2 linked regions of the Prochlorococcus marinus str. MIT 9313 genome follow. The protein of the gene in region 1 interacts with the protein of each later gene in a pairwise test. Links are inferred from orthologs where the notes say so. Each region holds a gene or a part of one and is shown on either strand. Other genes may lie near its edges.

Evidence for each region. The genes of interacting proteins can lie anywhere in the genome.
Region 2: the proteins of leuS (region 1) and ligA interact in binary tests that used the Escherichia coli proteins (3 or more experiments, as listed by UniProt). The link is inferred for Prochlorococcus marinus str. MIT 9313 from one-to-one orthologs.

The regions. Positions count from the first base shown.
Region 1 is NC_005071.1:771,678-776,593, forward strand. Bases 653-3,848 are described here. They hold leuS (leucine--tRNA ligase), read right to left. Parts: upstream 3,490-3,848; coding sequence 853-3,489; downstream 653-852. Other genes in these bases: AKG35_RS03725 (glucose-6-phosphate isomerase), read left to right, coding at 653-846; AKG35_RS03735 (Hfq-related RNA-binding protein), read right to left, coding at 3,547-3,768; dapF (diaminopimelate epimerase), read left to right, coding at 3,786-3,848. Outside these bases: more of AKG35_RS03725, read left to right, coding at 1-652; more of dapF, read left to right, coding at 3,849-4,697; AKG35_RS03745 (cysteine desulfurase family protein), read left to right, coding at 4,889-4,916.
Region 2 is NC_005071.1:2,308,474-2,312,660, reverse strand. The notes cover bases 799-3,689. They hold ligA (NAD-dependent DNA ligase LigA), read right to left. Parts: upstream 3,344-3,689; coding sequence 1,253-3,343; downstream 799-1,252. Other genes in these bases: AKG35_RS11630 (hypothetical protein), read right to left, coding at 3,371-3,689; AKG35_RS11640 (hypothetical protein), read right to left, coding at 1,034-1,213; AKG35_RS11645 (TVP38/TMEM64 family protein), read left to right, coding at 799-1,058. In the rest of the region: AKG35_RS11650 (BBE domain-containing protein), read right to left, coding at 1-376; more of AKG35_RS11645, read left to right, coding at 402-798; more of AKG35_RS11630, read right to left, coding at 3,690-3,787; AKG35_RS11625 (SprT family zinc-dependent metalloprotease), read left to right, coding at 3,909-4,187. UniProt on the Escherichia coli protein: DNA ligase that catalyzes the formation of phosphodiester linkages between 5'-phosphoryl and 3'-hydroxyl groups in double-stranded DNA using NAD as a coenzyme and as the energy source for the reaction.

The DNA of each region.
Region 1 (4,916 bases):
GCTGTTGGCCTTTTGCCGGCAGCTTTGATTGGTTGTGATATCCGCGCTTTTCTTGCTGGTGCTGCCCAAATGGATGAGGCCACACGTGTGTCTGATCTGCACAGCAACCCAGCATCTTTGATGGCCGCTGCTTGGTTTGTTGCAGGAGATGGGCTTGGGCGTCGTGACATGGTTGTTCTTCCATATAGAGATCGCCTTGAGGTCTTTAGTCGTTACCTGCAACAGCTGGTAATGGAGTCGCTAGGCAAGCGTCTAGATCGGGATGGCAATGTTGTTCATCAAGGCCTTGCTGTATATGGCAACAAGGGTTCAACTGATCAGCATGCTTATGTGCAGCAATTACGCGATGGTGTTGACAATTTCTTCGCCACATTTATTGAGGTGCTTGAGGATGTTGAGAACATACCGGCGATCAACAATGAGCATCCAGGTGATTTTCTCGATGGCTTCCTGCAAGGCACTCGCGCAGCGCTCAGCCAGGGAGGTCGTCAGAGCCTCACCATTTCGATGCGTCGATTTGATCCTCGTCGACTCGGCGCATTAGTTGCTTTGTTTGAGAGGGCAGTTGGTTTATATGGTGAACTTGTCAATATTAATGCGTATCACCAGCCTGGAGTTGAATCAGGTAAGAAAGCAGCCGCTGCCATCCTTAACTTGCAGTCTAGAGTTGAAGACTTGCTTGCTGATGGTGTCGAACGTTCAGCTGGAGAGATCCATCAAGTGATTGGAGATGGGTCAGAAGAAGCCATCTTTTGGATCATGAGGCATCTAACTGCGAATAAGCGTGGTTATGTTGCTGAAGGTGATTGGGGAATTCCGACTTCACTACGTTTCAGCAAAGGCTGATCATTTCTATGGCACTAGGTTCACCAACTTGCCTGGCACAATGATGATCCGTCTAGGCGATTGACCTTCTAACCATTTGACGGCGATGTCACTGTTTAAGGCCAATTCTTCTAATGTCTTTTTGTCTGCGTTAGCAGGTACCTGGATTTTTCCACGTACCTTCCCTTTGACTTGAATGACGAGCTCAATCGTTTCGAGAACAAGTGCGCTTGGGTCGATTACAGGCCAGGATTGTTGATGGATGCTTCCATGCCCATGAAGCTTCAGCCAGAATTCTTCTGCAAGATGAGGAGCAAAGGGTGCCATCAATCGAACTAAAACTGAAAGAGCCTCTGCAGCCACTTCATTACGTACCTTGTCTAGTTTTCCACTCAACGAGTTGGATAGCTTCATGAGTTCGGAGATGGCTGTATTCAATTGAATGTCACCACTTAAGTCCTCAGTTATTGCCTCTATCGCCTTGTGAGTAGCTCTTCTCATGTTGATCTCTTCTTCACTGAGATCAGCTGAATCTATGATCAAGTTTGCCGAAGAAATGGAGGCATTCTCACCATCAGTCTTAGGCCATGCAAAACTATCAATCAGACGAATAAGTCGTTGCAGAAAACGAAATTGACCTTCAACATCTGCATCATCCCATTCCAGGTCTTTCTCTGGTGGCGCTTTAAAAAGTATGAACATTCTAGCGGTGTCGGCACCGTATCGATCGATTACAACGGCAGGATCAACGCCATTATATTTTGATTTAGACATCTTTTCAAACAGGACCTCTAGTCTGTCTCCAGACTCTGGGTCCCTCGGATCACTATCATCACTAACAAGTTCAGGAGAAATATAACTGCCATTTTTAGCATTGCGGTAGGTAAGCCCTTGAACCATGCCTTGAGTAAGTAATCGATTAAATGGTTCTTTAAAGCCAATGAGGTTTCTATCGTGGAGTGCTTTTGTAAAAAAGCGTGCATATAGGAGATGGAGGATTGCATGTTCAATACCACCTACATACTGATCAACAGGCAACCATTCATCAACAATATCTTTATCAAATGGACGTTGACTATTGAGTGGATCAGCAAAACGTAGGTAATACCATGAAGAACACATAAAGGTGTCCATCGTGTCTGTTTCCCTGTGAGCTTTTTCACCACAAATAGGACATTTAACCTCAACCCAAGCCTGTTCTTGCGCTATGGGGGATCCTCCTTTTCCTGAAAGATCTATGTCCCTAGGAAGGGTTACAGGTAGGTCCTCTTGCGGAACAGGAACTATTCCACAGCTTGCACAGTGAATGATTGGGATCGGGCAACCCCAGTAGCGCTGACGAGAAATGAGCCAATCGCGCAAACGGTATTGCACTTTGCTTTGAGCCCAACCCTCAGAAGCTCCATGGGTTGTAATCGCAACCTTCGCTTCCTCTGTGGAGAGACCATCAAAGGCTCCAGAATTTACAAGAACTCCGGCCCCGGTCCAGGCTTGTCCATCATTGTGATGCTCGTCTGTATCTGGCAGCTGCACCACAATGCGTATCGGTAGTTCGTGGCTGCGAGCAAAGATGAAATCCCGCTCATCATGAGCGGGTACTCCCATAACGGCTCCTGAGCCATAGTCAGCCAATACGTAATCGGCAATCCAAACGGGTAGTGATTCACCATTGACTGGATTGATCACCTGTGCACCGATCGGGACCCCACGTTTTGGTTGGTCCTCAGCGGTGCGATCCTTGACGCTGAGTTGGCTTATAAGGTCACAGAATGCAGTAACGGCAAGACGTTGTTCCGGACTTGTTAGGGATTCCACCAAAGGGTGCTCAGGTGCCAAAACCACATAACTTGCACCGTGAAGTGTGTCTGGCCTTGTTGTGAAGACCGTGATGATTGAGTTGGCTACACCAGCGACTCTGAACTTGATCTCAGCACCATGAGAGCGACCAATCCAATTGGCTTGCATCGTGCGGACACGCTCGGGCCAACCAGTCAATTCATCAAGGTCATCAATTAACGCATCGGCATAGTCGGTGATTCGCAGGAACCATTGCTTGAGTTGTCGCTGTTCCACAAGAGCGCCTGACCGCCATGAACGACCCTCGCCATCGACTTGTTCATTAGCCAGAACAGTTTTGTCGACGGGATCCCAGTTGACTGTCGCTTCCTTCTGATAAGCCAATCCACCCGCAAAAAGTTCAAGGAACAACCACTGGGTCCAGCGGTAATAGTCCTGATGGCAAGTCGCCTGTTGCCGGTCCCAGTCAATCGACAAACCCAGTCGATCAAGCTGGGCCCTCATTTGGGCAATATTTTGGTCTGTCCAATCACCTGGATCTACGTTTCTGGCGATGGCTGCATTCTCAGCTGGTAAGCCAAAGGCATCCCATCCCATTGGGTGAAGTACCGCATCACCTCGCATGCGCTGCACCCTGGCAATCACATCGGTAATCACGTAATTGCGTACGTGGCCCATGTGAAGTTTCCCTGATGGATAAGGGAACATCGATAGGGCGTAAAAGCGTTTCTGGTTAGTTTCTGCGACTGGCGTTCGATCTAATCCTTGTCGTAACCACTCCTTTTGCCAACGCGTTTCAAGCTCAATAGGGTCATATCGAGCTGAGGATTGGCTGGAGGCAGACGTTGAGGGGAAAGACTCCGTCACGTACAAGTTTCACCAACTTTCGATCGTGCCATAACAAGATGACGCTAGGGAGTTGAGTTAGCCCAGTGGACGAATTATCAGTACAGCCCGACGGTTAATCAGTACAGGTTGACTCGATCCAGGCCGTTCCAGGGCAAGGAATTCCGGGTCCTGCCAAAGCAAGCGGCCTTCCAATCGGAGCCCATCAGCTAATTCAAGACTGAGAGGGATCTCGTCCCTAACCCAACTCTGAATCAGACGAATCCCTGGAAGGCTGGGATTGAGAGGGGGGGGCTCCATAGGATTGGGATCGTTACATGCTGGTTATGTTGCAGTTCAGCAAATATCAGGGACTCGGCAACGACTTCCTCCTGATTGATGGGCGTGAGGATCAGCTGACTCAACAAGTGATCAATCCTGATCCAGCCTGGGTACGAAAAATCTGTGATCGACACTTCGGGATTGGAGCTGATGGGCTGATTCTTGCTTTACCACCTAGGGCTGATGGTGATCTGAGAATGCAAATTTTCAATGCTGATGGCAGCCTGGCCGAGATGTGTGGCAATGGCATCCGTTGCTTAACACGTTTCTTAGCTGATATCGAAGGAGATTTGTGTGTTCAGCGGTGGAACATAGAAACCCTAGCAGGAATAATTTGTCCAGTTTTGCAGGAAGATGGACAAATTTGCGTCGATATGGGAACTCCATTCTTAGATCCAGAATCGATACCTACCACTCTGACAATCGGTTCTGCTGGATTGCCCCAGGGCGAGTGCCACTTGGGTAGTACATCATTGCATGTTGCAGCAGTAGGAATGGGTAATCCCCACTTGATCGTGCCTGTTGAAGATCTTGAAAATATCCCCTTTGAAAATTGGGGACAAAGACTTGAAAAACATCACGCCTTCCCAGCCAAGACAAATGTTCATTTCTTGAAGATACACAGCCCGAATCAACTTGAAATTCGCGTTTGGGAGCGTGGGTCGGGACCAACCCTGGCTTGTGGTACAGGAGCCTGTGCATCTCTTGTCGCAACTTGTTTGCTAGGTCTTTCTGATGACCATGCGGAGGTTCTTTTACCAGGTGGTGTATTACAGATCAGTTGGCCAGGACGTAGGGGTTCTGTTTTTATGACGGGGCCCGCTGAACCTATCTTTGACGGGGTTTTAACACCTCTTCTCTCACCAAGTCATGCTGAGGTCTTGCCTCAAGATGATCAGATTATTTGAAGACATCAAATAGTCTACAAACATTTATAGCTCTTGAATTTATAGAGACTCCTATCTTGGATAAGATAACAACCCTGAGGTTGATTCCCTTAAAATGGTGAATGATTGTTTAACTAGTATCTTGTTAGAGAGCTTGATCGCTCCTGCTTTTGATGCATTTGGGCATCACACTCGCATCGGTCTAGGAAAGGATGGACAGTTCTAGTTCGTGCCCATCTG
Region 2 (4,187 bases), 1.5 Mb from region 1 along the record:
CCATGCCTTTGATCACTAAGCGCAAGTTGTGGAGTCGGGCCACATCTACAGCAGTGGCAACGTCTGCTTTGCTGCCAACACGCACAGCGTTATGACTGGCTTGGGCGGTCCAGGCGCCCACCATGCCGGTTGATTGAGTGCCACCAGCTTGGCTGCTCAGTGCCCAGGGATTTTTGAGTTCCACGGGGACTGGGGTTTTCGCTAGTAGGTTTGCCCAGGGAAGTTTGGGCCTGATCAGTCGAGTGCCGAGGCGTCGTTGTAACTCCTTGATGGCTGCTGTTGTGTTTTTAGCTTTGGCTTGTCGCCAAAGTGCTGGTAGGCCTAGGGCGGAGAGAGTGGCCAACGAGGCTTGCTGCAGAAGTTTGCGCCGACGCATCGCCAACTCAGCATGAATCTTGAGTATGAGAGGTATTGGTGTTGCATGCAGATTGCTTGTGTTGATTGATCCAGGGACTTGGTTGGAGTCTTGGCTGCCTTTCTTGCAGACACCTATTGGTGCAGTTCTATTTGTGCCTCTCTATGCAGTTTGGGTCACCTTGTTGCTGCCAGGGGTCTGGGCCTCGATGCTTGCAGGTGCGCTCTTCGGGACTGGGTTAGGAAGTTTGCTGGTGTTTGTCGGAGCCTGCCTGGGTGCAGAGGTATCCTTTCTGCTTGGACGTTACTGGCTAAGGAATTGGGCTCGACGTCGCTTGGCAGTTGTGCCAAAACTGCAGGCTGTTGAGAAGGCCGTGAGTCGTGAGGGGCTCAAGTTGGTGCTCTTAACGCGCCTGTCTCCGGCGTTCCCTTTTAGTGTGCTCAACCTTGCATATGGCCTCAGTGAGGTGAGCCTGCGGGACTATTCGATCGGTTTGATCGGCATTCTTCCCGGCACTGTTTTGTTTTGTGGTTTTGGTGCACTGGCTGGAGATGTGGCGCGATTTGGCGATGTCCTCTCTGGCCAGGCTGACCCGGCCACCTGGACTCTCAGGATTGTTGGGGTGTTGGCCACGGTTGTGGTGGTATGGCTGGTAGGCCTTGCAGCCAAGCGAGCTCTTCAGGATTCAGAGCCATCCAGTTGATCTGGGTTGTCTAGCTGCCAGTCTTTGAGGGCGGCAAAGAACACGAACCAGCTCAGCCGGAGGCGTGCAAGCACCCCAGTGCGTTGAGCCAGATCTGCATATTTGGCACGTCCGCAGGCTGTTTTGATCCAGGTGTTGATGTTGGCTTGGCTCATGCTCTTATGCAGTGATTCAAAGCCTAGGGATGGAGAACTTCAGCTGGCCAAAAGTTTGAGCAGCTCCTCCTGGTTAAGGACCGTGACTTCAAGTTTTTCGGCCTTGTTCAGTTTGCTGCCCGCTGCAACTCCAGCCACCACATAACTGGTGTTTTTGCTGACAGAGTTATTGACTTTGCCACCGGAGGCTTCGATCAGGGCTTGGGCTTCGCTGCGGCTCAGGGTTGGCAGAGTGCCTGTTAATACAAAGGTTTGGCCCTCCAAGCTGACCGTTCTTTGGTTTTGATCTGTGTCGTGAGCGAGCTCGTCTTCATTGGCTTCCAGGGAGATACCTAGCTGTTTCAACTTGGCCAGAAGCTGTTGATTGGCGGGGGTGGCAAACCATTGTTGGAGTGACTGCGCAATTTCGTTGCCGACTCCGAACACTGACGTGATTTGTTCGGGTGCCTTGCAGGCGGCGGTGGCCAGTGTGGCGGCGCTGGGGAACTTTTTAGCTAGGGCTTTAGCATTGACTTCGCCGACATGGTGGATTCCTAGGCCGTAGAGCTGCTTATGCCAGGGTTTGCTTTTGGAGGCTTGCAGGGCGGTTATCAGGTTTGCTGTTGATTTACTGCCCATACGATCCATGCTTGCCAGAAGGCTTGCCTCGAGGGCATAGAGGTCAGCAATCGATTGCACTAGACCGCGGTTTACCAGCTGTTCGATCAGCTTGCTGCCGAGGCCATCTACATCCAGAGCTCCTTTACTGACCCAGTGACGTAATGTTCCGCGCAGGATCGCTGGGCAGCTGCTGTTGACACAGCGTGTTGCTGCTTCGTCTTCTTCCCGCACTAGGTCTGATCGGCATTCCGGACAGATATGAGGCAGCTTGAGTGTCTGTGCTCCTGCAGGTCGTAGTTCTCTCAACACACCTATCACTTCCGGGATGATTTCGCCGGCCTTGCGCACCACGATGGTGTCGCCGCTATGGAGATCGAGCTCGCTGACCCGATTGGCGTTGTGCAGTGTGGCGCGGCTCACACTTGTACCTGCTAGTGGTATCGCTTCGAATTCAGCCACAGGTGTTACGGCGCCTGTGCGTCCCACCTGGCAGGTGAGTCTTAGCAATTTGCTTGGGGCTTCTTCAGCGGCGTATTTGAGTGCAATCGCCCAACGTGGGGCCTTTTGAGTAAAGCCTGCAGTTTCTTGTAGTTGTAAGTCGTTGAGCTTTACGACTACTCCGTCGGTGGCGTATGGAAGTTGATGGCGATCCTCATCCCAGAGCTTGAAGAAGTTTTCTACCGCAGTTAAATCCGCAAGCAACGCGGTGTTTGGATTCACTTTGAAGCCGATGGCCTGGAGCCATTGCAATGCTGCCCATTGGTTCATGGGTCTGGCTGGATCATGAGCTTTCGCTTGCCAGTTGTCTGGTAGATGCAGGGTGTAGGCAAAGAAGTCCAGCTGACGTGAGGCCACCACCTTGGGATCTAGTTGACGCAACGTGCCGGCACAGGCATTGCGGGGGTTGGCAAAGGCTACGTCGCCCCGTTTTCCTCGGGCAGTGTTGATGTCTGCAAAGGTGCTATTCGGGATAAACGCTTCTCCTCGCACTTCCAGCCAGGCTGGAGGATGCACGAGTTGTAATCGCAGCGGAATGGAGGCAATGGTGCGGACGTTGGCTGTGATCTCCTCTCCATTAGCGCCATCACCGCGGGTGGCTGCGCGTATGAGTACGCCGTGTTCGTAGCTGAGGGCTAGCGCGTTGCCATCGATCTTCAGTTCGCCCACCATCGATAGATCAGGTTGAGGCGTTTTAGGGTTGGTTTGATGACCAAGCAGCTTGGCGAGTCGGACGTACCAGCCCGTTAGTTCGTCAACATTGAAAGCATTGTCGAGGCTGAGTAATGGGATGCGATGCTGAACACTTGCAAAGCCTTGAGCAGGGGCTCCACCAATCCTTTGGGTGGGGCTGTCTGGGGTGAGTAGCGATGAATCTTTAGCTTCTAGGTTCAGTAGCTCGCGATAGAGGCGGTCGTAGACGGCATCCTCCATCGTTGGTGTATCAAGTACGTAGTAAGAGTGGGCGGCCTGATTGAGTAGTTGGCGTAGTTCGGCTGCCCGCTTTGGGGGTGTTATCGACGTCGGGGTCACCGCAGCTGTCTTAAGAACGATTGGTCATCAATTGAGGGGCACAATGCGATCGACTCGCCATGAATCGTCAATCTTGCTGAATGTGAAATCCATTTTTAATTCATCTTTGCCATCAGATTTGAGTTTGATGGTGAGGATGACCTGACCTTCTTGGAGCCTAGGTCGACCGGATTTGAGGTTGCGATATCGGTTGAGTTTCAGACTGGCCAGGAAGCGGATGAATTGTTGTCTGTTGACGTGCTGCCGATAGGTCTTGGTGGTGAGTAGGTAGGCAGCATCAATCCGACCTGCAGCGACCTGAGTGAAGAACTGCTTGACCAAGGGGTTGATGCCCCTTGCACTGAAGACCAGCCTGACGGCCGTGATGGTCCAGTAGAGCAGTAGGGCTCCAGCGCCAGCTAGTAGGGCTTTGGTCCCAATGTCCCGTGCCAGGGCTAGATCCATCATCTTGATGCAATTGACAAGAGAGTCTGACTGACCGACTTCAGAAATATGGCTCTTCAGCGATTGTGTGAAGTGGGCAGACTGTCAAAGCTTGATTTAAGGGCCTACCCCACGCGCATTAATGCCTCTGGTGCCTCTGCTGCCGCTGTTTCATCGCTTCAATAGGGAATATTTCAATGGCGCCCTAGCGATTGGATCTCAGCCTCTTCTGTCTGTGCGGTGGAGTGATGGTCGATTGCGCAAGACAGCAGGTTTTTATCGTCGTGGCTTAAGGGTTGACGGCCGCAACAGCTGCGAGATTGTTCTTTCTCGTCCGTTGCTGGAGCTTCTGCCTCAGACCGCTACTGAAAGCACTCTTTGCCACGAAATGATCCATGCCTGGATTGATCTTGTACTGCAG